Regions from separate parts of the Ensifer sp. EB106-03-01-XG145 genome, predicted to be linked through region 1. Evidence: riboswitches for the same ligand, from Rfam matches in the RefSeq annotation. Region 1 holds a riboswitch; the other holds the start of a gene.
What was found. A riboswitch is a leader RNA that binds a small molecule or an ion and turns the genes downstream of it on or off. The one in region 1 is predicted to bind FMN.

Region 1 (15,257 bases):
CGTGCAGTGATCCCGAACGGCAAATCTTTATCTCTCGCCCTCCCCTGCCACGGGTGACGGCCAAAGACACGCTTTCTTGTCCACAACCAGGAACCCCGGCAATTCAGGGCATCGCGCGATCCAAGACAAAAAAAATCATAAAAACGATACAAATGCTCTTGCGGTTTTTTTCGGTTACGCCTAGATCACGGCCACCGACGCGGCGGACTGATCCGGTCCAAACGCTGAAGGGCGATTAGCTCAGTTGGTAGAGCGCCTCGTTTACACCGAGGATGTCGGGAGTTCGAGTCTCTCATCGCCCACCATTTTCCTTCTCCTCCCAATTCATCGCATAAGATAGCGACCTCGCGGCGTTAGAACCTTGTTGCGTTCGTGACTGTTCATAGGCCGAGAATGCGTTCGCTCCGGCGACGCCTATCTGTGCCACGATAGCGCTGATGTTGAGCGGCGCCTGTCGGGGACAGAAGCGGCTGTGCCTGACAGCCGCCGTCAGCCATGCACTCCCCACCATCGACGTGACCGGCCGTTCCTGTCGGTCAGCTGATTCTGTCGCGTGGCTCTACGCCCCGCGATACTGTTCGTCGGTCACATGCTCCAGCCAATCCACAGCCTTGCCGTCGAGCGCTTCCTGAATCGCAAGATGAACCATTGCGGTATCGGGTGCGGCACCGTGCCAGTGTTTTTCGCCCGGCGGGAACCAGACCACGTCGCCGACACGAATCTCGCGCACCGGGCCGCCCCAGCTTTGCGCGAGGCCGCGGCCGGCGGTCACGATCAATGTCTGACCGAGTGGATGGGTGTGCCAGGCGGTGCGGGCGCCCGGCTCGAAGGTAACGCTGACGGCGCGGATCCGCGCCGGATCTGCGGTCTCGATGACCGGATCCTGCCGCACCGTACCGGTGAAATACTCAGCCGGCGCGCGCGTCGAAGGTCTCGACCCACCGGGTATGATGTCCATCTCTCGTTCCTCCGGGTTTTTCGTTTGCGGCGCTTCTTTTCAGCGAAAGCGCGTCACGCCAACAGGCACTACCTCGCCCGCGAGCCTATCATAACCTGTGGATTGTCACAGTCGGGCAGGCACTGCGGGCGATCTCGCAAAGATGTTCGTGGTGCGTCAGGTAGATCACCTGGCCCACGCGCGCCATTTCGGCCATTTGCTCGAAAGCGCGGCCAGCACGCCCGTCATCGAAGGTCTCCATGATGTCGTCGGCGATAAAGGGCAGCGATTCGCGCGCTGCCGCGATTTCGTGATAGCCGGCGATCCTGAGCGCCAGATAGAGTTGGAATCGGGTGCCCTTGGAGAGATCCTTGGCAAGTTTCGATCCACCACCAGCGGCATTGGCGATCAGGAACTCCTGCCCCTTGTCGGACTGCGCCGATAGGCCGGAATATTCTCCGCCACTGATCCGGCTGAAGGTTTCGGAGGCGCGGCGCATCATCGCGCTGCGATGCCGCTCGCGGAAAAGCCGGAGCGCCATCTCCGCTGCGATGACGCCGGCCCGGAGCCGCAAATAGCCAAGCGCCCTGTTCTCGATGTCGAGCAGCAGCGTTCGCCGCTTCTGATCGAGATCGGCAACCGTGTCCCCGCCTTCGACATCGACGAGTGCCTTCTCCTTGCCGCGCATATCCGTGTGCAACTCGCTGACTTCGCGGTCGCTGTCTTCAAGCGCCGCATCGAGCCGCGCCAATTCCAACAGGACCGCGGCCTCATCGAGTTCCGTGAGCAACGCCTCGGCCTGCTCGCAGGTGGCGACGCCCAATCGGGAGGCGATATCCGCTTCCAGTTCGGCGATTCGCTGGCGCAGGCGCTCCTGTTCGCGCGCGGCTTCGAACTGCTGCATGGCATCGTCGACCGTTTCACAGTCGAAAAACGCGAGGACGAGGCGCCGGCGCGCCATGTGGAGCTCTTGTTCGGCACAGATTGCGCGTCGCTCGTCGTCCAAGCGGGCCAGTTCCGACAGGAATGTCGCCCGGCGGTCGGAAAGCCGCTGGGCCTCGGCGGCACGCGCCTTGAGCGCCGTAAACGTTGTGAACGTATCGTCTGTCAGCGGTCCGCCAGCGAGGTCGGCGATGGCACGTTCGAATGCCGCCTGATCCTTGCGCATCCCGGCGACACGATACTCGAGATCGGCCTTGCGCTGTACGAGCTTGTCCAGGTCCTGCAGGACCGCAAGCATCGCGCCAATCTGCTCCGGCACGAGCCGGTCGCTGCGTTCCGCAAGCCAGCTCTTGGCAAGAAGCGTATTCCACTGCTCCTGCCAGGTAGTCATTTCGGTTTCAGCAAGATCAAGGGTCGAGCGTCGGCCTTCAAGAACCGTCGCGCTGCGCTTTGCCGCCTCGCGGGCTGTGTTGCGGGCGGCGGCTGAGGTCTGTGCCTGCGATACGACGCGCTCTGCGATCTGCAGGAGATCGTCGAGTCGCTCCGACAGCCCTCCTTCCATGCCGATGCCGGCGAGTTCGTCGCTGAGCCCGCGAATCGCTTCGGCCTCCTCGGCATGCGCCCGGTCGAACTCCAGACGGACAGGGCGCAATTGCGCGCGAAGTTCGAGCGCCGAACTCCGGATAGCGAGCCAGGCTTCCAGTTGGAGCAAGCCCGTGACGCTCGGCAAGCCGCAGGACGTGACGACGACTTCCAGAGACTGCGCCTGGAGCGCCACCTCCTCGCTGCATCGCTGCTGCTGCTCGCGCAGCGCCGCAAGGCGGGCGCGTCTCTCGGCGATCGAAAGAGACAGGCCGCGCATATCGGCAAGCCGCGCCGTTTCGGCGAGGCGCAGCGCGGTAACTTCGTCATCCCTACCCATCGCCTCTTCGAAAGCGACAGCCGTTTCCTGAAGAAGCCGGCCCTTGTGCCGCTCCCAGGCCTCGTCACGACGGCGACGCAGTGCCGCGGCCGAAACATCGTCCAGAGTGCCGCCAACGGCGGACTGCGCGGCCAGCCGCGCCTCCTCGCCCACAAGCAGCTCCTGCTCGCCGGCAACGCGATCGGATACGCGCGCTTGCCGCTCTTCCAAAGTGGCTGCGGCCCTACGCAACGCCTCAAGCGCTCCGGGCGCTGGAACGCTGAGCGCCAGCAGATCGTCGGCGCTTCCAGCGAAAGGCTTCAGCTGCAGCAGCTTGTCGGCAAGTTCCGCTTCCAGCCGATCCAGAGATTGCGCCGCGGCCTGTTTCCGAAGCAGGCAGTCACTGCGACGCAGCAGCGTCAGTCGCCCCGAAAGACCGGAGGTGTCCGCCAGCCCCCCTTCTCCATCAATCCGCACCAGCTCACATTCAGCGATCCGTTTTTCCTCGACCGCGGCTTGCACTTCGTGGTGAGCCGAAGCGCGCCGTTCGGCCAGTGCAGAATGTCGGCGCGCCAGATCCTGCAGTCGCGCACCGACCCCTGCCGGCAGCAGCAGATCGGCAGGGTCGCGGTCTGCCGGTTCACCGAGCCGCAGCAGGCAACCGACGATCTCCGTCGACGTTCTCGCCAACTCTTCCAATCGCGACGGCATATCGCGCGCGGCCGTGACATAGCGCGCATCGAGGGCCGTCTCCTGCAGCGCCGTCAGCCGTTCGGCCAGGCACAGCCCTTTTTTGTCGAGCGGAAGCTCTTCCAACGCATTGCGGCGGTGCTGCATCTCGCTTTGGTTCTGCCGAAGCCTGACCTCGATCTCCGCTTCCTGGCGGCGAAGCGCCGGCAGCTCGGTTGCCCACTCGGTCGGCGGGACCGGCAGCACCGGCGCGCTCGCCAGTTCCATGCGAAGCGCACGCAGCCGGCCAAAGTGCGGCAGGGCCTCGATCTCCGCCTTCAAGCGAGACTGCGCGACCCGAAGTTCGGCGCGACGTGTGATCGCTTCCTCATGCCGGTCGCGTGCTTGCGCCAGCGTCTTGCGCAGCGCCGCATATTCGCGTGCGTTGATGTCGAGGGCATTTCGCTCCGTCCTCAGGGCGTCAAGCTGCGCCTTCAGCTCTGCAAGCTGATGCTTGCGCGCCTGTGGCCGGTAGAAGGCGTCGGCCTGGCCGCGCAAGGCGGCAAGGATCGCCGTACTGTCCGGCAGTCCCGAGCTTGCGGAAAACAACAGCGACCCAAGCTCTCCCTCGCTCTTCAGGATCGCCTCGCCGCCCTTCTCGATGCTCTCGTCATCGAGCGAAAACATTGTCTGATAGGTGTCGCGATCGATCGCGCCCAGCACACCGGAGAAGAGATTGTCGGGCAAAGGCTGGTCGTCGATGCCGACCAGCGAGTTCGACTTGCGTTTGACCCGGAACACGCGGTGCGTCCGATCAGCCGCCTCGATGGTGCCACCGACCCGCATTGTCGGATAGGGATGCAGGAACCCATAGGGGCTCGAGTGTTCGATCCCGAAGAGCAGATCGAGGAAGCCCGAGAACATCGTTGACTTGCCCGCCTCGTTCGGCCCGTAGACGATATGCAGATCGGGCACGCCGGCCACGCTCTCACCGAAGTCGAGGCGGCGATCGGTGAATTTGCCATAGCGGACGAGATCGAGCGCGCGGAGCCGCATCAGTGGATGCCCTCGCCGGAACCGCTGCCATGAAGATGGGCAAGCACTTCCGTGCCTCCCGACGCGCTGGCCTCGAAGGCAAGCTGCTCGATCGCGTCTTCATCGGGTGCCAACGCCTGGCGCATCTCAGGAGGCAATTGTTGCAGCAGATCTTCCACGGCTGCCCGGACGTCCTGGCGAAACCCGTGGGCCGGCAGCACATCGGCCTCGACGAGGGCCACCAGCTCATCGACAGGATCCAGCATCGCACCCGTTTTTTCCACCAGTGGATTGCCGCAGGCGAGTTCCAGCTTCTCGATCCAGCAACCGACGATGCCGGCCGCGATGTTGTCGATCTCGGCGCGCAGCAAATCCGTATCGCGGCGAAGGCGCCAGGCCAGCGGCGTCGCCCCCGTGAACGTTACGCGCAGGATCACATTTTCCGCCGGCGTATCCACAGAGATCCGCACAAGCGCCTGCCTGACCGCATCAAGCACGTCGCGCCACTCGGAGAGGCCGGTGATATCGACTGGCAGGCGCTCGAAACTGGCGATGCCGATCGGCAGTTCGGTAATCTCCGCCCGGCCGTCCTCATCGATCGCCACCAGCGTCACGCTCTTCACACCGGCTTCGTTGACGTCGCGGCCCTGCGGTATGCCGGGCATGACGACGAAGGGGCCCGTTGCATGGATCTGGCGTTGATGGATGTGGCCGAGAGCCCAGTAGTCAAATCCATGTGCCACGAGGTCGGCGGCGCTGCAGGGCGCGTAGAGATCATGGCCGGCCGCACCGGCAAGGCTCGTGTGCAGCATGCCGATGTTGAGCGCGCCCGACATCGGCGGCTGAAAGGCCGGCAGCAGGCTTTCCGGCGCGTGCGGGCTGGCGAAACTCACCCCGTGCACATAGACGTCGCGCCCGCTTGCCAAGGTCTTGGCAAGAACGGCCTTCGCTCTGCCTTTGAACACATGCGCCGAAGGCGGCAAAGTGAGCTCGTTGGTGACTTGCGACTGGGCATCGTGGTTGCCACGGATGATGAACGTCCGGATCCCCGCCTCATCCAGCCGGCGCAACTCCCGCCCGAGAAACAGCGCCGTGTTCATCGACGTCTGGCTGCCATCATAGAGATCGCCTGCAATCAGCAGCGCATCGACCTTTTCGGCAATGCAGAGATCGACGATCTTGACGAAGGCGCGCCTGGACGCGCCGCGCACGATCTCCGCGAGGTCGGCGTTTCTAAGGGCGAGGCTGCGGAGGGGCGAATCGAGATGAAGATCTGCGGTATGGACGAAGCGGAAGGGCATGGCCGACCATGGCCCGGCAGGCCGGCGCCCGTCAATCAGTGGCGACCCTTCATCCACGTGGGAGATTGGTCGGCTGCAGACGAGCATTCTTCAGACCATCCAAGTAAAGCCAAGACTAATACAGAACATCTCCGCAGAGACTGCCGAAAACGAATGATCAACAGCACCGCCGGAGTACCTGCAAATATCAGATTATACTCACTTTAATCGATTAGGGTTTTTGTAACATCTTGTTCGCTAGGTTTCCGTCGGCTGCGCTCCCAGCGCATCCAGGCACCGGAATGATTCCTGCTTCGGCATCCGCTCCGTCATGACGATCAAGAGCCGGAACGACTTCATCAAGTACAGCTTTTATGGACGGCCGTCCTTCCGGGGGAAACCTATGTCACGACTCAAGATTTCACACACGCTCATTGCCCTCTTCCTCGTGGTCGCCGTCATCGTCGCGGCGCTAGCCGTCTCGTCGCTCGGCGGCATCAAGATGATGAACGAGCGCAACAACGAGATCGCCACCACCTGGCTGCCGCGTGTCTCGCTTTCCCGCGCGCTCGAAACCCAGCTTTCCGATACGCGCATGGCCTTTGCGCGCCACCTGATCTCGCTGACGCCCTTCGAAAAGAAGGCCGCGGAAAAAGTCATCGGCCAGACCGTCGAAGGCTTCAACAAGCTCGCCGACGACTATGCGGCGCTGATGGTAACGGACGCCGACAAGGCCGCGCTGGAAAAGGTACGCGCTGCCTATCAGGCCTACCTTTCCATCGCCGATGGCATGGTCAAGCTCTCCAACAACCTCGAGAACATGAAGGCGCAGAGCGTCTTCAAGGTCGAGATGCGGGAGACCGAGCAGAAGGTCGACGAGGCGATCAAGGAAGTACGCGCGCTCAACGTCGCCGGCGCCGACGCCGCGGTTGCAGCAAGCTCGGCAACGCACGACCAGATCCGCATGATCGAAATGGCCGTCATCGCTGTTGCGGCGATCATCGTGCTCGGCGCCATTCTCTATGCCGTGCGCGGTATCGCCCGCCCGATCCAGATCATCACCCGTTCGATGGCGCGCCTTGCGGAAGGCGACACGGACAGCAGCATCCCCTACGGCGCCCGCAAGGACGAAATCGGCGAGATGGCCCGTGCCGTCGAAGTCTTCCGTCAGGCGGCAATCACCAACCAGCAGCTCGAAGCGGATGCCCAGACACAGCGCGCCCGGGCCGAGGCCGATCGCCTGCGCCTGACCGAGGAAGCCGAAACTGCGGCACAGCGCCGCCTCCAGGAAGCGACGGCCGGTCTTGCTGGCGGCCTGCGCCGGCTTGCCTCCGGCGATCTCGCCTTCCAGCTCGACGAACCTTTTGCACCGGACTTCGAGCAGCTCCGCCACGACCTGAACCAGACCGTCGCCCAACTGGCCGATACGCTTGCCGCCGTTTCGGCCAGCTCCGGCAGCATCGACAGCGGTGCGCGCGAAGTCAGCCAGAGTGCGGACGACCTGTCGCGTCGGACCGAGCAGCAGGCAGCCTCACTGGAAGAGACGGCCGCTGCGCTCGACCAGATCACCGTCAATGTCGGCAATTCGTCGAAGCGCACCAACGAGGCCCGTGCCGTCGCCGGCCAGGCAAACGAAAGCGCCCGCAAGTCCGGCGCCATCGTCTCGGGCGCGGTCGATGCCATGGGCCGGATCGAGCATTCGTCGAGCCAGATCTCGAACATCATCGGCGTCATCGACGAAATTGCCTTCCAGACGAATCTTCTGGCGCTGAACGCCGGCGTCGAAGCAGCCCGCGCCGGCGATGCCGGCAAGGGTTTCGCCGTCGTCGCTCAGGAAGTCCGCGAGCTTGCCCAGCGCTCGGCCAATGCGGCCAAGGAGATCAAGGACCTGATCCGCAACTCCGCTGTCGAAGTCGAAAGCGGCGTCCGGCTCGTGCGCGAAACCGGCGAGGCTCTCCGCACCATCGAAGGCTTCATCGTCACGATCAACCAGCACATGGATGCGATCGCCATCTCGGCGCAGGAGCAGTCCGCCGGACTGTCGGAGGTCAACACCGCCGTGAACCAGATGGATCAGGTGACCCAGCAGAACGCAGCCATGGTCGAGGAAGCCAATGCCGCAAGCGCCACGCTTGCCCAGGAAGCCGGCCGCCTGCGCGAGCTGATCGCCCGCTTCACGCTGGAAGAGGCTCAGGCCTACGGCTACGCGCCGTCGGCCGGCTCGACACGCCGGGCGGCATAACCACGACGCACGCCGTGCTTGGTTTTTCGCGGGCGGGTTCGAGACACGAAATTCTTGACAAACCGACAGAAACGGCCGCCGGAAACGGCGGCCGTTTCTTTGCCTCCAAGTGCTTACCGTGAAGTCTCAGAGGTTTCTGTCGACAAAGGTGGCAATTGTAACTATCACTAATGTTACTGCCATTTCACATGGCACCTCATGAAATTCCAGCGACGATCATGAAGAAGACATTTGAAGTTTCCGATAGACTGTTCGAGCTCTACCACCGGGTTCACCGGCTGGTGAACGAATCGATGACCGAAGAAGGCGTGTCGCTGGCACGCAGCAAGTTCCTCTTCTTCCTGAGCAAGCTCGGTCCCTGTCGCTCGACCGATATCGCCTGTGCGCTGAACTTCGCGCCGCGCACGGTCACCGAGGCCATCGACGGTCTGGAACGCGACCGCCTGGTGATGCGCAAGCCCGATCCCGAGGACCGGCGCGCCAAGATCGTCTCGATTACCGAAACGGGCCGCGTCGTGCTTGAGGCCGCCGAGCATCCACGCAAGCAACTGCTCGAGGAGATTTTCTCGGCGCTCGACGACGAGGAACTCGATGCCCTCTACGGCATCGTCGGCAAGCTGGTCGACAGGACGGACGAGATCCGCAAGCGCAAGGATGAGGCCGAAGAGGCGGCGCAGGTCGCTGTCGCCCGCTAGTCGCTATTTCCTACCAGTCCGAAACAGAAAGAGGCCGGGACATCATGTCCCGGCCTCTTCCGTTTTCTCCGGGCGTTAACGCTTACATCGCGTTGATCGCGCCAATGGAGAAGAACAGGGTTTCGCCGGAGGAGTCGTCGACACCGTCATTGTCGGTCACGACATAGCCATTGCCGGCTGCATCGACTGTGAAGCCCTCGACCTTGTCGACGACATAGCCGTTGAGCGCCTTCAGGTCGGGAATGAGGTCACGAACCTCCTCCTTCTTGACGACAGGCAGTTCGCCACCAAGTGCTGCCGGCTTCAGTTCCGTCAGCGCGACGCGGTAGATCTTCTTGAGCTTGGCTGCCTGGCCGATCAGGTTGTCGCGCTCGATGATGTAGGCGTAGTCACCATGAACGGAGATTTCCGACAGGCCGACCCAGCCGTCACCGGCCTTTTCCAGGGGGTAGCGCACGGCACCCCACTCTTCGCTCTTCGGCTTGTAGGAGACGAGCTTGACGAAGCCCTTCTCGTCGTCCTTCCATTCGCGCTGAACAGCCATCCACAGCGTCTGGTCGTCGCCTTCGCCAACAACGGTGATGCCTTCGAAGCCGAAGCGGGTTTCGCCGGCGCGCAGCGCCTCAGGCAAAGCGATTTCCTTCTTGATCTCGCCCTTCTTGTTCACGTGGAAGAGCGCGTGGCTGTAGAGCTTGTCGGAATTGCCTTCCGATGCGAGCCAGAAGCCCCCTTCCCCGTCATTGGCGATGCCTTCGATGTCGAGCTTCTGAGCCGGTGCGCCGTCACGGGTGATGGCGAGCGTCTCGGTGATCAGCGCCGGCTTCTGGGTGGCGTCGATGGTGAAGATCGTCGGCTGCGACGAGAAGACCGAGTCGTTGACGGCGCGCAGGAAGCCCGGCTTGTCCGAGACGGCAGCAAGACCGGAGAGTGCACCGAAGCCGATCGGCAGCCCGTCCTTCTCGGCGGAGTGGATCTGCGGATAGGCAGCTTCGCCTTCGCCGCGCTCATAGATCATCACATGCGAACGCGCGCCGCCGTCCTCGACGAGGTCGACTTCATTGGCGGTCGCAAGCAGATTGCGCGACGGGATCGCGACGGCGCCTTCCGGCGAGATGCCCGACGGCAGCAGTTGCAGCAGTTCGGGCTCCGCACCCGTATCCTTGTAGACGCCGACGACGGAAGCGCGCTCGGCGAGCAGGAAGAACAGGTTGTCGTCGCCGAACTTGGCCGCTTCCAGCCCCTCGGGCTCCGCGCCCTTGGCCGACGAGCGCTTTTCCGGGTAGTGGCCGATCGCGGCAACGGCATGCTCGAAGCTCGCGCCCGATTCGTAGAGCACCTTGCCGGTGGTGTCGAAGATCGTGAAGCCGCGCGAGCCGCCTTCGTAGTCACCTTCGTTGGCAACGACGATGCGGTTATCGTCGAGCCACTTCACCGCATCGGGCTCGCGCTTGCGGCCCGGCTGCTCGTCCTTGAAGGCGATGGCGCCGTTGCGCTTGATGTCGATATCATTGAGGTCGACGGTGCCAGCAGAGAAGTGCGTCTTCACCGTCGCAGTCTTGCCGTCGATGATGACGATGTGGTTGTTCTCCTGCAGCGTCAGCGCAATCTCGTCCTTGCCGTTGAAGGAGACGAACTCCGGCTCCGGATCTTCGCCAGCGATTTCGGCAAGACCCGTCAGCGTCACGCGCTTCAGCGAGCCGCAATCGGCAACGCCGTCCTTCAAGGACAGGATCACCAGATCGCCGGCCGGCATCTGCGGGATCTTGCCGTCGTTCACTTCCTCGTCGCGCTCGTTTTCAATGGCGATGGCCGCAAGCGTACGGTCCTTGTTGACGGCAACCGAGTCCGGCTGACCGCCGAGATCGCAGGTCGCATCCACCTTCTTCGACGCCAGGTCGATGATTGCCAGAAGACCGGAAGGCTTGACGAAGCTTTCGCGCGTGTTGACCGCAACGAGCGCCTTGGCGCCGGCAACGGTAACGGAGGTCGGCTCACCGTCGAAAGAGATTGTGCCGGCTGCCTTCGGCGCCTTGGCATCGGTGATGTCGATCAGGCCGACGCGCTCGCCCGGGCTGTCGGAGTAGATCAGCGTATTGCCGTCTTCGCTGGCCGTGATGATCTCGGCGGACGTCGGCGCTTTGCGCGCGTCACCATCAGGCAGATTGTCGGCAACGGCAAAGGACGCAATACGATTGAATACAGGTTCAGCCGCCGCAGGAAATGCCACCGAAGCAAGAAGGACGGCCGCGAACGCGGTCACGCGCGAAGTAATGATCATTGAAATCCCCCATGGAGAATACTGAAAACATGGGGGTTCTGCGCGACTGCGATGACAGCCGAATGACACCGGCCGGGTTTTACACCGTTCAGGTTGCAACAGCCTCCCGTTCGCGCCGACTCTCGTTGCGCATGATGAACAGTGACGCGCCAAGGATCAGGACCGCACCGAACCAGAGATAGCCTGTCGGTGCGTAACCGAAGACCAGCCAGCCGGCAAAGACATTGAGCGGCAGCTTCAAATCATCGAAGGGCTGCACATAGGCGGCGTCGGCAACCGTATAGGCGAGCGTCAGCAAATATTGCGCGAACACTGTCATGACCCCGGCGAGCACGAGAAGGCCGAGCGCCATGCCCTGCGGCACCGCGAAACCGGCCGTGAGCGCAATGGCGCCATTGATCGGGGTCAAAAGGACAAGCAGCCAGATGGTGATGGTTTCGGGACGCTCGCTGCTCGTCAGGCTCTTGGTGATGAGCGACGAGGCGCCCCAGAGCAAGGCGGAGAGGATCGGCAGCAGCGCTGCCCAGGTGAAGCTGTCCGACCAGGGTTCAAGAATGATCATCGCACCGGCAAATCCGACCGCGGTCGCGGTCCAGCGGGCCGGACCGACGCGTTCGCCGAGAAACAGGCGAGCGCCAAGGATGATGAAGAACGGCGAGGTCATCACCAGGGCAATCGCCTGCCAGATCAGCACATGCGCAAGGCTGGAGACCCAGGCCCCGACGCCGAAGGCCGCGAGGGCCACGCGCACGACGTGGCGCCACGGGTAATCGGTGCGCATCGCCGAAAGTCCGACGCGCCGCAGGAACGGCAAAGAAAAGAGAAGGGCGAAGGCATATTGCCAGAAGGCCGTGGCGGCAGCGGGAAAGCCGAGTTTCATCGTCAGCCATTGGGTAACGACATTGAGCCCGGCGAAGGCAATACCGGCCAGCACCATGAAGCCGGCACCGGCCATGGCGCGCGAGGAGGACAAACCGAGGGAAGTCTGATTCATGTCACGCATCCTGAGAAATGGACAAACACAAATCAGGACGCATGAGCGCACGGCACGACGCCGGGCAGCCCTGCTCTTCGTGCCGACGACCATTCTCTTTCATCCGGACTATGACCGTCGGCTCCGGAATTGCACCGGATCTGCTGACCCCTTCCCCGCTTCAGGAGAAAGGCGCTCGCGGGCTTGGGTCACCGCATGATGTTGCAGCGCCCTTACCGCCGGTGGGGATTTTCACCCCGCCCTGAGAATGGGCAAGCCGTAGAGCAAATGGCAGGAGGCCGCAAGGGCAGCCCCCCGGAATGCGAAAGGGTCCGGCTTTCGCCGAACCCTCGAATACCTGGACTGCCGGCCTCGTGTCCGGCCGCCAAGCAAATCTGATCAGCCGTTGACGGCGTCCTTCAGGCCCTTGCCGGCCGTGAACTTCGGCACGTTGCGGGCCGGGATGTCAACTTCCGCACCCGTGGACGGGTTGCGGCCCTTCGAGGCTTCGCGGCGCGAAACCGAGAAGTTGCCGAAGCCGACCAGGCGAATGTCGCCGCCGCTCTTCAGCTCGCCCTGGATGGTCTCGAAAACTGCATCAACTGCAGAAGATGCGTCGGTCTTGGAAAGTCCGGCCTTCTCAGCAACGGCAGACACGAGCTCATTTTTGTTCATGTTTCCACCCCTTTCAGATTGGTTCGAAACGACTGTGTTTTAAGCCGCGGCGGCTTGCGCATCGCCCGCGTCTTGCCTTTCCCAATTGCGCCTAATCCCTTGGAATGCAAGGCTTGCAGGGCGCTTTTACAACAAAAAAGACCGGCCAGAGGCCGGTCTTCCCAATTTTTCTGCAAAATGGGCGCCGCGTGAGGTCGCGGCGCCCATTCACCGGCACTTTTTAGTGGGCGATCGAGGTGCCTGCTTCGTCCTGCGAATCAACCACTGCGACGGTTGCCGGCTCCCTTGCCGGGTCCCATTCGATCGGTTCCGGCATGCGCGCCAGAGCGTGTACAAGCACCTCGCCCATCCGCGAAACCGGGATGATTTCGAGCGCGTTCTTCACGTTATCCGGGATCTCGGCGAGATCCTTCGCGTTCTCTTCGGGGATCAGCACCTTCTTGATGCCTCCCCGGAGCGCTGCCAGCAGCTTCTCCTTGAGACCGCCGATCGGCAGCACGCGGCCGCGCAGCGTGATCTCGCCGGTCATCGCGACGTCCTTGGAGATCGGGATGCCGGTCATGATCGACACGATCGCGGTTGCCATGGCGACACCGGCCGACGGACCATCCTTCGGCGTCGCACCTTCCGGCACGTGCACGTGGATGTCGCTCTTGTCGAACATCGGAGGCTCGATGCCGAAATCGATCGCCCGCGAGCGGACATAGGACGCCGCCGCCGAAATCGATTCCTTCATCACGTCACGCAGGTTGCCGGTGACCGTCATGCGGCCCTTGCCGGGCATCATGACGCCTTCGATCGTCAGCAGTTCGCCGCCGACCTCGGTCCAGGCAAGACCCGTGACCACGCCGATCTGATCGTCGCGTTCGGCTTCGCCGTGACGGAAGCGCGGAACACCAAGGTAGTCGTTGATGTTGTCCGCCGTGACTTCGACCGTCTTCGTCTTGCCCTTGATGATCTCGGTCACCGCCTTGCGGGCGAGCTTCATCAATTCGCGCTCGAAGTTACGAACACCGGCTTCCCGCGTGTAGGTCTGGATGACCGCCATCAGGGCTCCGTCAGTCACGGAGAACTCCTTCGGCTGCAGCGCGTGGTCGCGGATCGCCTTCGGCAGCAGATGCCGCTTGGCGATCTCCAGCTTTTCCTCTTCGGTGTAGCCGGCGATGCGGATCACTTCCATACGGTCCATCAACGGCGCCGGAATGTTCAGCGTGTTGGCCGTGGTGATGAACATCACGTTGGACAGGTCGTATTCGACTTCCAGGTAGTGGTCCATGAAGGTCGAGTTCTGTTCCGGATCCAGCACCTCGAGCAGAGCCGACGACGGATCGCCGCGGAAGTCCTGGCCCATCTTGTCGATTTCGTCGAGCAGGAACAGCGGGTTGGACCGCTTCGCCTTCTTCATCGACTGCACCACCTTGCCCGGCATGGAGCCGATATAAGTGCGGCGGTGACCGCGGATCTCGGCTTCGTCACGAACGCCGCCGAGCGCCATGCGCACATATTCGCGGCCGGTCGCCTTGGCGATCGACTTGGCGAGCGAGGTCTTGCCGACGCCCGGAGGGCCGACGAGGCACAGGATCGGGCCCTTGATCTTCGACGAACGCGCCTGCACGGCGAGATACTCGACGATGCGTTCCTTGACCTTATCGAGACCGAAATGATCCGTGTTGAGCACGTTTTCGGCATGGTTCAGGTCGGTCTTGATCTTCGACTTCTTGCCCCAGGGCAGACCGAGCAGCCAATCCAGATAGTTGCGAACCACGGTCGCTTCCGCGGACATCGGGCTCATCTGGCGCAGCTTCTTCAGTTCAGCGTCAGCCTTTTCGCGCGCTTCCTTGGAGAGCTTCGTCTTGGCGATGCGCTCCTCGATCTCGGCCATCTCGTCACGGCCATCCTCGCCGTCGCCGAGTTCCTTCTGGATCGCCTTCATCTGTTCGTTGAGGTAGTACTCGCGCTGGGTCTTTTCCATCTGGCGCTTGACGCGCGAGCGGATGCGCTTTTCGACCTGCAGGACGGAAATCTCACCTTCCATGAAGCCGAGCGCCTTTTCCAGACGCATCTTCACGCTGGTGGTCTCCAGCATTTCCTGCTTCTCGACGATCTTGATCGACAGGTGCGAGGCGACCGTATCGGCCAGCTTCGAATAGTCTTCGATCTGGCTGGCGACACCGACGACCTCGGGGGAGATCTTCTTGTTGAGCTTCACATAGCTCTCGAACTCGGAAACGACCGAGCGGCTCAGCGCTTCGATTTCGACCGGATCTTCTTCCGGCTCGCTCAGCGTATGCGCGGATGCCTCATAGAATTCGTCGCGCGGCGTGTAGCCGTCGATCTTGGCGCGCGCGCGGCCTTCGACCAGCACCTTGACGGTGCCGTCGGGCAGCTTCAGCAATTGCAGGACATTGGCGATGGTGCCGACTTCATAGATCGCGGACGGTTCCGGATCGTCGTCGGTGGCGTTGATCTGGGTGGCAAGCATGATTTGCTTGTCGGTGCCCATGACTTCCTCAAGCGCACGGATCGACTTTTCGCGGCCGACGAAGAGCGGCACGATCATGTGCGGGAAGACCACGATGTCGCGGAGCGGCAGGACCGGGTAGGTCGCGCTTTCAGTCGCCGGTGACGTT
Region 2 (15,257 bases), on a different contig from region 1:
TTCGCTGAGCGCTGCGGTCGCGTCTCTCAGCGTGCGCGGGATCTCGCGCACGTCCTTGCCGCCATAGGCGTCGCCGACGAAGGGCGCTTCCAGTTCCATCTTGTTCTCGATACCGGAAATGCCGGCCGCGATCAAAGCCGCGAAGGCGAGATAGGGATTGAGATCGGAGCCGCCGACGCGGCATTCGATGCGGATCGCCTTGGTGTCCTCGCCGCAAAGGCGATAGCCGGCGGTGCGGTTATCCTTGCTCCAGACCGCCTTGGTCGGCGCGAAGGTGCCGGCCATGAAGCGCTTGTAGGAGTTGATGTAGGGCGCAAGGAAATAGGTGATCTCGCTCGCATGGGTCAGCAGCCCCGCCACATAGTGGCGCATCATCTCCGACATGCCGTATTTGCCGCTCTCGTCGAAGAATTTCGAGGTCTTGCCGTCGGCACTCCAGAGCGACTGGTGGATATGCGAGGAGGAGCCGGCGGCCGAATAATTCCACTTGGCGAGGAAGGTGATGGCCTTGCCGCGCGACCAGGCGATCTCCTTGCAGCCATTCTTGATGATCGCGTGCCGGTCGGCCATCGTCAGCGCGTCGGCATAACGCACGTTGATCTCTTCCTGCCCGGCCGACGCCTCGCCCTTGGAATTTTCGACCGGGATGCCGGCGCCCTGCAGGCCGTTGCGGATCGCCCGCATCACATCCTCTTCCTTGGTGGTCTGGAAGATGTGGTAGTCCTCGTTGTAGCCGCTGACGAGTTGCAGGTCGCGATAGCCGGATTGGCGGGCATCGTCGTAGGACTGGTCGAACAGGAAGAATTCGAGCTCGCTCGCCATGTAGGCCTTGAGCCCCATCTTCTCAAGCCGCGCCACCTGCTTCTTCAGGATCGCGCGCGGCGAGTGCGGCACTTCCTCGTGGGTGTGATGGTCGAGCATGTCGCAAAGCACGAGCGCCGTGCCTTCGAGCCAGGGAATGCGGCGAAGTGTCGAAAGGTCCGGCTTCATCGTATAGTCGCCGTAGCCCTTCTCCCAGCTCGTCGCCTTGTAGCCGGGAACGGTCTCCATCTCCATGTCGGTCGCAAGCAGATAGTTGCAGCTATGCGTTTCCTTCCAGGCGCCGTCGACGAAGAACTGCGCGTGGAAGCGCTTGCCCATCAGCCGGCCCTGCATGTCGACCTGGCAGGCGAGAACCGTATCGATGCGCCCGGCGGCGACGTCTTCCTTCAACTCATCAAACGTATAGCTCATCAACTTCCATCCCATGTTTGGTCACGCGGCCGTTCCCTTGGGTCACGATATTTTTGGGCCGCGTGGACGTGATTCGTTCAAGTAACCGGACACGCTCCGGAAAAGAAAAGGCGGAAGTCGCGGTCGCGCTCCCGCCCATTTTGTTGGTGTTCAGACTTCGCCGACGGCCTTTTCGGCAGCGGCAATCTCGGCCTGGCGGCGCGCCACTTCGTCGCCGATCGGCGGGCCGCGGAAGCGGCGGGTTTCGAAGCCGAACCAGATCAGAGCCGTCAGCACCAGGAAGCCCACGGTGATGTAGAGCGCCCAGTCGTTCGGCGGTTGGATACCGAGAACGAAGATCAGCACCATGGCGATGATCGACAGAACCGCGAAGAGCTTGAACATCGCCTCGCCCAGGTTCCACGGGCCCATTTTATCCCACTTCGAGGTTCCCCAGGCGAAAAGGCCGAGCGTGATCGGGATCGCGAAGGAGAAGAACAGGAAGATGACCGTGCACGAGACGACGATCGTATAAACCGGCGTTTCGCCGATCGACACGAGCGACGAGCCCCAGACGAACAGGACCGAGAGGATCGAGCCGGTCCAGATCGCCGCAACCGGCGACCGGTGGGTCGGGCTGACCTTGGCGAGCGCCCTGGAGGCCGGCAGACCGCCGTCACGCGAGAAGGCGAAGATCATGCGTGATACCGAGGTCACCGTCGCCAGGCCGCACAGCCACTGGCTGACGAGGATGGCGAGATAGAGGATGTCCTTTATGACCGGGTTGACTTGGGCGTCCATCGCCCAGAAGAACACGTTCCAGCCCTGCTTGGCAGCTTCGTCCATGTTCGGGATCATCAGCACGAAGGCGCACAGCATGATGTAGCCGAAGAGCGCCGACCAGAGCACGGAAGAAACCATACCGCGCGGCACGGATTCGGCCGCCTTGACGGTTTCTTCCGAGGTGTGGGCAGAAGCGTCGTAGCCGGTGATCGTGTAGATCGGCAGCAGAAGGCCGAGCAGGAACACCCAGGTGCCCGACGTCTGCGGCCAGACGTTGCCGCCGGCTTCACCGGAATAGTTGGAGAAGGTGAAGAGCCTTGCGATGTCGTAGCTGTCGGCGGCCGCGAGGCAAACGACGGCAAGCAGGATCGCAGTTGCGAAGATCAGGTAGCCGGAGAAATCGGTGAGCTTGGCGGTGAGCCCGATGCCCATGTGGTTCACGAGCGCCTGTGCGCCGGTGATGATCGCCAGGAAGACGATGCGGGTAGTGGTTGTGTCCTCCAGCGCGAAATAGGGCGTGCCGAAGGAACCCATGAAGAAGTAATAGGTGCCGACGTTGATCGCGCCGAGAACGGTGACGAGACCGAGCAGGTTGAACCAGGCGGTCACCCAGCCGGTAAAGCGGTTACCAAGGATCGAACCCCAGTGGTAGAGGCCGCCGGCCGTCGGATAGGCCGAGCTGATCTGCGCCATGGCGACCGCAAAGACCAAGGAAATGAAGCAGCCAAGCGGCCAGCCGATGCCGATCGCGGCGCCCCCTGCGCCGGCTGTCGCCTGGGCGAGCGAATTGATGCCGCCGGAGAGAATGCAGATGATCGAGAACGACACCGCGAAGTTCGAGAACTGGCTCATGCGCCGCTCGAGCTCCTGGGCATAGCCCATCGAGTGCAAGACACTCATGTCCTGCTTTTTGTCCAAATCGCTGTAGTCTGACATTTTTCTTCCCCTGATTTATTCAGACCACACCGCCCCATTGCGGCAGGGTCCCATCAACCACCTGCCCCGGCTGGCCGGAACAGGACCGCGGCAAGCCGCTCCCCAGGGTCTTTTATTGTGCTGAAAGTGCCACTGCGCCTTTGCGGAGCAATCCTTCCAGATAGTCGGCCATGACCCTTTGGCCGATGTCATTGCGAATGAGATCGTTGCGGATCTCGATCATCACATTCGGCAGTCCGTTGAGGACGCCGTATTCAATCAGACTGTGAGTAACGCCGTCGGCCGGGCCATAGGGCTCGTTGCGGCGGATGTCGTAGGCGACCTGCCCCTTCGTCGCGACCGCCAGCATGTGGTCGGCAAGGCGGCTGTCCGCATCGTGCAGGATACCGACCTCGACGGCCCGCGGCTTGCCGAAATAGACGGGCGTGAAGCTATGCATCGTCACCAGGATCGGCGGCCTGCCGGCGGCCTTGCGGGCGGAAACGAAGCGCGCGACCGAATCGTGAAACGGGCGATAGATCTCCTCGACCCGCGCCTGCCGCTCGTCGTCGGTCATCGTCCGGTTTCCCGGGATCTCGTAAACTTCGCTCAGAACCGGCATCGCCGCCTCTGCCTCGGGCGGGCGGTTGCAATCATAGGCAAGCCGCGAGAAGCGCTGGTAGATCAACGCCGCATCGAGCTTGGCGGCGAGAAGCTTGGCGACGGCGAGCGCGCCCGGGTCCCAGGCGATATGACTTTCGAGCGCTTGCTCCGTAAGCCCGAGCGTACCGAGGCGCTCCGGAACCCGACGCGAGGCGTGCTCGCAGACGAGCACGATATCGCCCTTCCCTGTGGCGTTTTCGATCGCAACCGGATCGCCATCTGCTTCGGTCAAAAGTCGCGTCAACACCGGCATCCCCTTTTGCCCGTTAGACGTTCGTTAATGAAAAGAATTCTTCAGAGATTGGCGAGTGTCAATCGAAATCTGAAACGATCTCTTCAAAATTGCGATTGACTCCAATTGTGACAGCGATGTTTAATCTGTCACAAACCGGCTCTAGATCGGTTCAGGGGAGACATTTTGAGCAGCAAGGCGACATCGACGACGGTGTCGGATGTGATCAATGCCCACTTCACCGCGCTGACCCGCGCGGAGAAGCAACTGGCAGAGACACTTCTCGACAACTATCCCGTTTCGGGACTCGGCTCGATCACCACGGTCGCCGAGAACGCCGGCGTATCGACCCCGACCGTCGCGCGCATGGTGCAGAAACTCGGCTTCCGCGGCTTTCCGGATTTCCAGACGCGACTGCACCAGGAACTGGAAGCGACGATTTCCAATCCGATCACCAAGCACGACCGCTGGGCCGCCAACGCGCCGGGAACCCACACGCTCAACCGCTTCGCCGACGCGATCACCAGCAATCTGCGCGAGACGCTGACCCAGATCGATCCACGGGAATTCGACGAGGCCGCCGCCCTCATCGCCGACCGCAAGCGCAGCATCTATCTGCTCGGAGGCCGCATCACCCATGCGCTTGCCGACTATCTCTTCACCCATCTTCAGGTCATTCGTCCGGGTGTCACCGAGATCGCCTCCAACGCCAGCGCCTGGCCGCACTACGTGCTCGATATGCGCCAGGGCGACGTCTTGATTCTGTTCGATATTCGCCGCTACGAGCAGGAGATGGCGACGCTCGCCACATCCGCCCGCGAGCGTGGCGTCGAGATCATCCTCTTCACCGATCGCTGGACTTCGCCGGTCGCCAAATCCGCCTCCCGCGTGTTCCGCTCGCAGATCGAAGTACCGTCGGCCTGGGACAGCTCGGTGGTGATCCTGTTCTTGATCGAGGCTCTGATCGAGGCGGTGCAAAGTTCGAACTGGGAGGAAACCCGGGATCGAATGAAAACGCTCGAAGGCCTTTTCGATTCCACCCGCATCTTTCGCAAACCCGTCTAGGAGTGCTCGCCGACCCGTTCACGGAATTTCATACAGTTGTGCGACAGTGAGCCACCCCGCCAGAAAAAGAAATGTTCTTCCAACGACATAGGCGGCGCGAACGGATAAACCGCTGTCACATTACTTTCATGGCATCTCTTTAACAGCCTAGCCGAAATCGACTGAATACCCCACGAATTTGACTAAACCCATAAGGAGAACACCAGTGATTTCAAGAACCCATCGCCTGCTTTCGCTTTCCACCGCCGTTTTCCTGGCGACGACCGCAATCGCCGCCGCCGAGCCGAGCGCCGAACTCATCGAAGCCGCCAAGAAGGAAGGCATGCTGACCACCGTCGCCCTGCCCCACGACTGGTGCGGCTATGGCGACGTCATCGCCTCCTTCAAGACCAAGTATCCGGAAATCCAGGTCAACGAACTGAACCCGGACGCGGGCTCGGCTGACGAAGTCGAAGCCGTCAAGGCCAACAAGGACAACAAGGGTCCGCAGGCCCCTGACGTCGTCGACGTCGGTCTCGCCTTCGGCCCGCAGATGAAGGCCGAAGGCCTGCTGCAGCCCTACAAGGTTTCCACCTGGGACGAGATCCCGGACAGCGTCAAGGACGCCGAAGGCTACTGGTACGGCGACTATTACGGCGTGATGTCGTTCCTCGTGAACAAGGACCTTGTCCAGACCGCTCCGAAGGACTGGGCTGATCTCCTGAAGCCGGAATATGCCGGTCAGGTCGCTCTCGCTGGCGATCCGCGCGCGTCGAACCAGGCGATCCTCGGCGTTCTCGCCGCCGGTCTCGCCAAGGGTGCGAAGTCGGGCAAGGAAGCCGGTGAAGCTGGCCTCGGCTACTTCGCCGAACTCAACAAGGCCGGCAACTTCGTTCCGGTCATCGGCAAGTCCGGTACGCTCGCCCAGGGCTCGACCCCGATCATCGTTGCCTGGGACTACAACGCGCTCGGCTGGGCCAAGACCCTCAACGGCAACCCGCCGACCGAAGTCGTCGTTCCGGCCAGCGGCGTTCTCGCCGGCGTCTACGTTCAGGGCATCTCGGCCTACGCGCCGCACCCGAACGCAGCGAAGCTGTGGATGGAGCACCTCTATTCCGACGAAGGTCAGCTCGGCTGGCTCAAGGGCTTCTGCCACCCGACCCGCTTCAACGCGATGGTCAAGGCCGGCAAGGTTCCGCAGGCACTGATCGACGCCCTGCCGCCGGCAGCGTCTTATGAAAAGGCCTACTTCCCGACGCTCGAAGAAGTCGATGCCAACAAGGCTGCCGTCACCGGCGGCTGGGATTCCGTCGTCGGCGCGAACGTTCAGTAAGTCTTTCCACAGACATGTCGCCCCGGCCGGTTTTCCGGCCGGGGCGACATAAGTTATTCGTAAGGAATTCAAGTCTTTGGAGCGGAATGAGGAAAAATGTGCGCGGGTTTCAGCCCGCACCCCGCTCTAACTTGCAAGTATCAATAACGCCCGCGTCGATAACGCGGTTTCAGGGGCGCGAACGGAATGTCATCTGCTAAACCCGACGCCAGCCCGCCGGCGCGTCGCCTACCGCTTCACTGGCTGGGCATTCTGCCCTTTGCCGCCTTTGTGACGCTGTTTCTGATATTGCCGACGGCAAAGATCGTGGTCGGCGCCTTTCAGACACCGGATGGCAGCTTCACGTTCGAGAACATCCGTGGCCTGTTCACGCCCTCGATCCTTGCGGCCTACTGGATCTCGATCAAGATCAGCATAGCCTCGGCGCTCCTCGGCTGCCTGATTGGCTTTGCCATGGCCTCGGCCATTGTCTTCGGCGGCTTGCCGAAGGGCATCCGCGGGCCGCTTCTGACCTTTTCCGGCGTTGCCTCCAACTTTGCCGGCGTGCCGCTCGCCTTCGCCTTTCTCGCTACCCTCGGCCCGGTCGGCATCGTTACGGTGTTCCTGCGCTCGAACTTCGGTCTCGACCTCAGAATGCTCGGCTTCAATCTCCTGTCCTTCTGGGGGCTGACAGTCACCTACCTCTTTTTCCAGATCCCGCTGATGATCCTCATCATCACGCCGGCGCTCGACGGCCTGAAGCGCGAATGGCGCGAGGCCGCCGAAATCCTCGGTGCCACCGGCCTGCAGTACTGGCGCATGGTCGCCTTCCCGATCCTGCTTCCCTCGCTGCTCGGCACGCTGGCGCTGCTCTTCGCCAATGCCTTCGGCGCCGTTGCGACCGCGATCGCGCTCACCGGCTCGTCGCTGTCGATCGTGCCGATCCTGCTGTTCGCCCAGATCCGCGGCGACGTGCTCGGCAATCCGCATCTCGGCTATGCGCTCGCCTTCGGCATGATCGTCGTCACCGGCATTGCCAACGCGATCTACATCTGGCTGCGCGGCCGCAGCGAAAGGTGGCTGAAATGAAGAAGATCTGGGCCTGGGGGGCCCTCGTTTTCGGCCTCCTCTATTTCACCCTGCCGCTCATCGGCATGACCAACTTCTCCTTGAAGATGCGCCGCGGCGAATATTCCTTCGACGCCTATCAGAAGGTTTTCGCCGATCCGCGCTTCCAGGAAACCTTCAGCTATTCGGTGCTGCAGGCGCTGTTCACCATCGTCTTCGGCGTGCTGCTCGTCGTACCTACCGCCTATTGGGTCCGGCTGAAGCTGCCGCGGCTGCGCCCCTATATCGAGTTCATCACGCTTCTGCCGCTCGTTATCCCGGCGATCGTCATCGTCTTCGGCTATATCCGGCTCTACAACACCTCGAGCTGGCTGCCGCTGACGGGCTCGCTGACGGGGACCAACATCCTCCTGATGTTCGGCTACGCGACGCTCGCTCTGCCCTACATGTACCGCGCGGTCGACACCGGCCTTCGCACCATCGACGTCGCCACCCTGACCGAAGCCGCCCAGAGCCTCGGCGCCGGATGGGCCACGATCCTCGCCAAGATCATTCTGCCGAACGTGCTCGTCGCGGTGCTTTCAGGCGCCTTCCTGACCTTTGCCATCGTCATCGGCGAGTTCACCATGGCGGCACTTCTGAACCGCCCGGCCTTCGGCCCGTACATGCAGCTCTTGGGCGCCAACCGCGCCTATGAGCCTGCCGCACTCGCCGTTATCGCATTCGGCATCACCTGGGGCTGCCTCGGCCTCATCCAGCTCGTCTCGCGCTTCCAAAAAAGCGCGCCTCCCAAGGCCTGAGGACCGCACCCATGAGTTTTCTGTCACTCACCAGCATCAAGAAGTCCTTCGGCCCTGTTCACGTCGTGCACGATTTCGACATGGACATCGAGAAGGGCGAATTCGTCTCCTTCCTGGGTCCGTCCGGCTGCGGCAAGACGACCGTCCTGCGCATGATCGCCGGCTTCGAGACACCCTCCGCCGGCTCTATCGTGATCAACGGCAAGGACCAAGGGTCGTTGAAACCCAACCAGCGCAACATCGGCATGGTGTTTCAGGCCTATGCGCTGTTTCCGAACATGAACGTGCATGACAACGTTGCCTTCGGCCTCAAGGTCGCAGGCACTGACAAGTCGGAGATCGACGCACGGGTGAAGCAGATGCTCGGGCTGATCAAGCTCGAGCACCTGGCGGACCGCTTCCCCTACCAGCTCTCCGGCGGCCAGCAGCAGCGCGTGGCGCTTGCCCGCGCCATTGCGGTCAAGCCGCAGGTGCTGCTGCTCGACGAGCCGCTTTCGGCGCTCGACGCCAAGATCCGCGTGTCGCTGCGCGAAGAAATCCGGCAGATCCAGCAGCAGCTCGGCATCACCACGGTCTTCGTCACCCACGACCAGGAAGAGGCGCTGTCGATCTCCGATCGTATCGTCGTCATGAATGCCGGACGTGCCGACCAGATCGGCACCCCCTTCGAGATCTACAACACGCCGTCAACGCGCTTCGTCGCTTCCTTCGTCGGCACGCTGAACATCATCGAGGGCAAGGTCGCGGATCCGGCCTCGGGCGCCGTAACGATCGGCAACCAGCAGGTGGCTCTGAAAGACCCGATTGCCGGCATGAAGGGTGGCGACAGCATCTCGCTGGCGTTGCGCCCTGAAGCGGGCTCGATTGCCGAAGGGGCGCAAGGCGATACGGCGCTTGCCGGCGAGGTCGTCTCGACGAGCTTCCTCGGCTCGGTCATCCGCACGCGGCTTCGCGTCGGCGGCGATGTCATCTCCTTCGACATGTTCAACAATCCGGGCGTAACCCCGCCGGTCTCGGGCGACAACGTCACCCTGCGCTTCGCCGCCAAGGACCTGCTCGTTATTCGCGAGTAGGTCTTGCAGAAGACCGATGAACGCTGGCGCGCAGGGCGCCAGCGAGTATGCAGCGGTTCGTTGCACCATTGCCGGAGACCCGCGAGGTTGCAATCATGGCCAAGGCTGAACCAAGTGCCTTCGTCAGGCATATCCAGGATGAACTCTCCGATCTCGGGCCTGTTCAGATTGACCGCTTCTTCGGCGGCTGGGCCTACGTCGTCGCAGACAAGCGCTTTGCCGTCAGCATCAAGGACCGCCTCTATTTCAGGGTTGATCAGGCGCTGAAAGACGCGCTTATCACAGAGGGTTGCCAGCCGTTCACCTATGAGAAGGGCGGCAAGACCGTGGTCGTGCATCGCTTCTACGAAGCGCCTGTCGACTGCCTCGACGATCGCGACGCCCTTCTCCATTGGGCCGGGAGGGCACTTTCAGCCGAAGACGACGAACTGCGCGGATAGCGCTTCACCAAATCCCAAACGCCTTGCCACCCATAAACAGCAAGGCGATGACAAAGACACACGTGATGGGATACCGCCCAATCGCGGATGCCTCAAGAACCCAAAGCTTCAGCTTGAGGTGCTCACTGTCGGGTTTCGTGGGGAGTTTCGCCAATCGGAGCGCCTTTCTGTCACCAAAAGAAAAATTGATGAAGGCTGCTTCTGCTTCGCACTAACTATGAATCGTCCTGGGTGCGCAAGTGGTTTCTGGGTTCTCGTCCCCAGGTGAGGAACCGTTGATATCTCGCGCTTGTTATTCGACTTTTCACAGGTGATGCATCGATCCCCGACAGCTGATCGCCCTGCAGATAAAGTCGGCCGCAGCCAGCGCGAAAATACCGGAACGAGAAAGAGTTTCTCGCGCTCCGGCCGGACATGCAAAAATCTGTCGTGATTTCCCCTCTTTTCGTCGCGCCGTGCGTTTGATCGCTCGCAGGCGGACTATATAGTCGCGTTGTTCTCAGGGCGGGGCGAAATTCCCCACCGGCGGTAGCGGCCGAAAGGCCGAAGCCCGCGAGCGCTCTGGAGCTTACGCTCCAGAGGTCAGCAGATCCGGTCGAATTCCGGAGCCGACGGTCACAGTCCGGATGGAAGAGAGCAAGCAGGAACGTGGGCCCAGCGACGGGACCTCGCGCGCATGCATGTTCGCCCGACGGGATCATTGGAAACGCCAAACCCTGAAAGGCTTGAGACCATGACCATTTTTTCCCACCCCGCCGCCAAGATCGCGATCGTCCGTGCCCGCTGGCATGCCGATATCGTCGACCGCTGCGTCGATGCCTTCGTCGCGCAATGGACGAAGCTCGGCGGTTCGGCTGCCGACGTTGAGATCTTCGATGTGCCGGGCGCGCTCGAAATCCCGCTGCATGCGCAGACGCTGGCAAAGACCGGCCGCTACGCCGCGATCCTCGGCACCGCCTTCGTCGTCGACGGCGGCATCTACCGCCACGACTTCGTCGCCGGCACCGTGCTCGACGGCATGATGCGCGTCCAGCTCGACACCAATGTGCCGGTGCTTTCGGCCGTACTGACGCCGCACAATTTCCAGGAAAGCGAACCGCTCATTGCCTTCTTCCGCGAACACTTCGTCACCAAGGGCACGGAAGCCGCCAACGCCTGCTCGCAGATTTTGGATGCCCGCGCCAAGCTGGCGCTGGTCAACGCCTGATCGTCTGCGGCTCCGAAGTGAGCCTGCCTGGCGGGTGCGCCGTAAGCGCGCTGCCCCTCATCCGGCCTGCCGGCCACCTTCTCCCCGCTTGCGGGGAGAAGGACACGCGTGGCTCCTTGTCACCCAAACTCATCCTCTCTCGAGAACGGCCGGCCCCCCTGAGGTCAATCAGAGCCATCCCGCCAGCGAGAGCTCTCGTCCCCTCTCCCCGCCTGCGGGGAGAGGGTTAGGGTGAGGGGCAGAATTGCTCTCAGATCATGCCGAACTCGCAGCCCCCCGGAACGCCACAAGCACTCCCGTTGAATCCACTTGTGAGCCACCTGATTCAAGCCGGCAGCCCCAGCCGATAAGCCCCTGTCTCGACTCTCAAATTCGCGCCTACCGCGCCGCCTCGCCGTCCTGCAGGCTGCGCTCCAGCGCCGCCATCCGGTGGCGGTGGCCGCCGGCCTCGTAGCCGACGATGGTGACGACGGGCGCGAGCGTCAGGATGATCAGGCACATCGCCATATCGAGCCCAAGCATCGCCACGACGACGGACGCGATCAGCACCAGCGCCGTGCCGCAAAGCAGCCAGAGATGCAGCCGGTTCGTCTGCCGCAGCAGATACGCGTACATCGCGTAGAGCAGGCCGATGTAGAGTCCGACTGGAACCGCGACTGTCAGCACAGTTGCGACCGAGCTGATATGGGCCTTGTGCTCGATATAATAGGCCGCCACGTGCAGCCCGGCGCCGGTGGCGACTATCGCGGCGAAGATCGGTATGTGGCCATAACCCCAGACGAAGGACCGCTTGAGGCGGTGGTGGTGCAGCACCTCGGCGCTCGGCAAAAGGAAATAGATCCACCACATGCCGAAAGTGAGCCCGGTGCCGGCGAGGCAGACGAGCGCAACGTCGAGGTTCCAGCCCTCGCCCTCGACCACGGCAGAGATCGAGGCGACCGTTCCGACCACCCCTTCCCCGAGCGCGATGATCGCCAGCAGCCCGTAACGCTCGGCGATGTGATGCGCATGCCAGGGCGTGCCGCCATAGTGCATCTCGGCAATGTAGGGGCCGAGCATCTCGATCGCCGTCAGCGCGACGACCAGGGCAAAGGTCACCGCCAGCGAGAAGTCGAAGAAGATCAAAACGATCCAGCCAAGCTGGGCGACGCTGATCGCCTTCACATAGGCCATGCAGGCTTCCCGCCGCGCCGGATCCTGCCGGCTGGCGCGCAGCCACTGGAAGACCATCGCGACGCGCATGACGACATAGCCGAGCACCATGACGCCGTTGTTGAGGTGCTCGCCCTTGTCGATCGATTCGAACATCGGCGGCAGGCCGATCGCCAGGATCAGCACGCCGACCATCTGCACCATGGTGACGCTGCGAAAGATCCAGTCGTCGGTGTCGTAGGCCGAAGCGAACCAGCTGAAGTTGATCCAGGCCCAGCAGATGGCGAAGGTGGCAAAGCCGAAGCCGATCAGCCCTGCGGTGAAGTGGCCCTCGGCGAAGAGATGCGCGAGCTGCGAGGCGGCCAGGCTGAAGGCGATGACGAAAGTGAGGTCGAACAGCAGTTCGAGTGTCGTCGCAGTCCTGTGATGTTCGTGCGTATCACGTCCACTCATGCGCGCCACGTGGTGATGGCTGCTCGGATGCGGCTCGGTCGAGGTTGTTTCGCTCATGCGGTGACGCCCTTTTCAACGATCTGCAAGCATATTCAAATATTTGCGGAAGCGTCGTCAAGGCAGGTAGAACGCTGCACGTAAAGCGCCCGGCATTACTGCCGGGCGCTTCGTCACGATGCCTGAGGGAGGATCAACGGGCGTCGCGATATTGGGTTCAGGCCTTAGCAAGAGAGGAATGCGGGCGGAAAACCGCACACACTTTCCTCACCCCGCTCTGACGGAATCCAGGCGATCGATCGCATCGACGTTGCCGGCCGAAGGACCATTCGGGTCGAACTCGGACGCGAGCCAGGTATCGACGATCGACTTCGCCAGCTCCGGACCGATGACACGTGCGCCCATGGTGATGATCTGGGCGTTGTTCGACTTCGCCGCACGCTCGGCCGAATAGGTGTCGTGCGTCAGTGCTGCACGGATGCCCGGGACCTTGTTGGCCGAGATGCAGACGCCGATACCGGTGCCGCAGAACAGGATGCCGCGGTCGTGCTTGCCCTCGACGACCTGCTGCGCCAACTTCTGCGCGAGATCCGCGTAAAAGCCGGACTGGCTGAGGTCCACGACCTCCACGTCGTCCCTGCCGCCGAGATGGGCGGCGATGACGTCCAGCAGGGGCTTGCCGGCGCTGTCTGCCCCGATTGCAATCTTCATGATTGTTCCTTTCCATTCTTCAGGAACTGCCGCGGCCGAAGGCTCAGATCGCCTTTACGACACGCTGCAGAATGTCGAGATAGCCGGCGACGTCCCAGGCGGAGCGGCCGATGAAGAGGCCGTCGATATGCGGCTCAGTGATCAGTTCTTCGCAATTGCCGGGATTGACGCTGCCGCCGTAGAGCACCGGCACGCGCCTGCCGAGCGCCGCTTCGGCGACGTGAGCGATGCGCTTGTGGCGCTCGTCCGCATAGTCTGATGTCGCCGGAATGCCGTTGACGCCGATCGCCCAGACGGGCTCATAGGCGAGCAGGATCGTCGCTTTCTTCGCCTCGCCTTCGAGAAGCGCCAGTGCGCCTTCGACCTGACGCTTCAGCACTGTGTCCGCTTCGCCCGCTTCGCGCTCGGCCAGTGTCTCGCCGATGCAGATCAAGGGCACCAGCCCATGGCGCACAGCCGCCGCCGTTTTCAGGCCGACGGTGCGATCCGTCTCGCCGAAATGTTCGCGCCGCTCGCTATGGCCCAACTCGACCACGTCGAGATTGCAATCCTTCAGCATCAGCGGCGAAACCTCGCCGGTCCAGGCGCCGGCATCGTCCCAGTGCATGTTCTGCGCGCCGACCTTGACGCTGGTTGCGGCAAGCCGCGCCTTGACCTCGCGCACCGCCGTGAACGGCGGGATGACGAAGCGCTGGACACGATCGTCGCGCGTCGCATCGGTAGCAGCCAGGCCATCGGCAAAGACCATCGCCTCGGCCAGCGTCTTGTTCATCTTCCAGCTGGTGCCGACCCAGAGCCCGGACTTGTTCATGCTTTCTCCGATGTCTTGCTATTGCCGACCCTGACCAGCCGAATGCCTGCCTCTTCGAGTGGTGCTGCATGCTCGGCAGCCACTTCGGCGCCGGTCAGCACCGCATCGAAGGCATCGAGGCCGGTCAGGAAATGGAGCGCCGAGCGCCCGAATTTGTCGTGGTCCACCAGCAGGTATTTGCGCTTGGCCGCCTTCACCATCAGGCGCTTGGCCTGCACCACCTCCTGGTCCTGGTGGAAGGCCGTCGTCCCTTCGATTGCCGAGCTCGACAGAAAGGCGATGTCGACGCGCAGCGACCGAAGCGCCTCGTCGGTGACGATGCCGAAGAAGCCGTTGAACTTCTTGCTGTACTGGCCGCCGAGCGCGATGACGTTGATGCCGGCAGTACCCGAAAGGCTGGTGATCACGCCAAGATTGTTGGTGATGACCGTCAGCGGGCGGATGTCGCGGATGCACTCAGCGATCGCGCCCGTCGTCGAGCTGTCGTCGATCAGGATGCTCTGCCCCGGCTCGATCAACGAGGCTGCATGTTCGGCGATCAGCCGCTTTTCGGCGGTGGCGATCTTCTCACGGTAACGGAAGTCGCTTTCGAATTGTGGGCTCGACTGGATCGAGGCGCCGCCATGCACCTTGCGCAGCAGGCCCGCCTGTTCGAGGTCGTCGAGGTCGCGATGCACCGTCATTTTGCTGACGCCAAAGCGTAAGGACAGGTCTTCGACAGACGCCGTACCGGCCTCCATCAGCACATCCATGATCGCCTGTCGCCTGTCTTCCGGCTTCATCGTCTCAGCCCCAATCGCGCGCAGCCATGGCCGCGCTCACAGTGAGAAGATAACAGCTATTTGTTACATTTCAATTTCTGTTGTGTGATTTTGTGATATTTCAATGTGATTTCTGTGGGCGATTAAAGCCCGTGTCGATGTAAGGTTCCCAGAATTCGACGGACTCCCGGATCATCTCGACCACGTTGTGATCGGTCGGCTCGCGCTCGCGGAAGGAAAGCTCCAGGCAGATCTCGTTATCGGTGCCGCCACCGGCTTTGACTGCGCCGATCAGCTTGTCGGGCGTGATGCGGCCGTCCCTGTTGTAGGCGGCGGTGAACGGCCAGTGGCCGCCCTTATTCATCGACGACTGCTTGATGTGGATGATCGGCGAGCGCTCGGGGAACGCCCCGGCCCAGGCATAGGGATCGATATCATCGGGATTGTCCGAGGTGACGTCGCCATGGTCGATATCGACCATCATCTTCATCGGAATCGGCAGATCGGCCTCGGCCAGCCGCCGGTCGAGCGATCGGCATTCCTCGATCGTGTGGCCGAATTCGCGGCCGACCGACATCGGCTCCCAGAAGACGTAGGAGAGCCCCGCCGCCTTGCCGTGCTCT

Region 2: linked by a shared signal. The riboswitch ahead of AC3WWH_RS25240 (6,7-dimethyl-8-ribityllumazine synthase) and the one ahead of AC3WWH_RS06460 (DMT family transporter) in region 1 are both predicted to bind FMN.

Annotation. Positions count from the first base shown of each region.
Region 1 covers NZ_JBYTEC010000001.1:1,326,877-1,342,133, reverse strand. Annotated here, with positions in the region: tRNA gene AC3WWH_RS06495 (tRNA-Val) at 230-305, shown strand; gene AC3WWH_RS06490 ((R)-mandelonitrile lyase) at 560-958, opposite strand; gene AC3WWH_RS06485 (ATP-binding protein) at 1,047-4,505, opposite strand; gene AC3WWH_RS06480 (metallophosphoesterase family protein) at 4,505-5,785, opposite strand; gene AC3WWH_RS06475 (methyl-accepting chemotaxis protein) at 6,168-8,006, shown strand; gene AC3WWH_RS06470 (MarR family winged helix-turn-helix transcriptional regulator) at 8,225-8,701, shown strand; gene AC3WWH_RS06465 (esterase-like activity of phytase family protein) at 8,784-10,979, opposite strand; gene AC3WWH_RS06460 (DMT family transporter) at 11,068-11,982, opposite strand; FMN riboswitch at 12,061-12,226, opposite strand; gene hupB (DNA-binding protein HupB) at 12,352-12,627, opposite strand; gene lon (endopeptidase La) at 12,848-15,257, opposite strand, start outside.
Region 2 covers NZ_JBYTEC010000013.1:21,534-36,790, forward strand. Annotated here, with positions in the region: gene AC3WWH_RS25195 (glutamine synthetase family protein) at 1-1,233, opposite strand, end outside; gene AC3WWH_RS25200 (amino acid permease) at 1,384-2,931, opposite strand; gene AC3WWH_RS25205 (N-formylglutamate amidohydrolase) at 3,044-3,817, opposite strand; gene AC3WWH_RS25210 (MurR/RpiR family transcriptional regulator) at 3,992-4,870, shown strand; gene AC3WWH_RS25215 (ABC transporter substrate-binding protein) at 5,076-6,182, shown strand; gene AC3WWH_RS25220 (ABC transporter permease) at 6,369-7,250, shown strand; gene AC3WWH_RS25225 (ABC transporter permease) at 7,247-8,029, shown strand; gene AC3WWH_RS25230 (ABC transporter ATP-binding protein) at 8,041-9,102, shown strand; gene AC3WWH_RS25235 (TfoX/Sxy family protein) at 9,198-9,542, shown strand; FMN riboswitch at 10,034-10,184, shown strand; gene AC3WWH_RS25240 (6,7-dimethyl-8-ribityllumazine synthase) at 10,276-10,749, shown strand; gene AC3WWH_RS25245 (low temperature requirement protein A) at 11,128-12,411, opposite strand; gene derI (D-erythrulose-4-phosphate isomerase) at 12,619-13,062, opposite strand; gene AC3WWH_RS25255 (triose-phosphate isomerase) at 13,106-13,873, opposite strand; gene AC3WWH_RS25260 (DeoR/GlpR family DNA-binding transcription regulator) at 13,870-14,655, opposite strand; gene AC3WWH_RS25265 (sugar phosphate isomerase/epimerase family protein) at 14,756-15,257, opposite strand, start outside.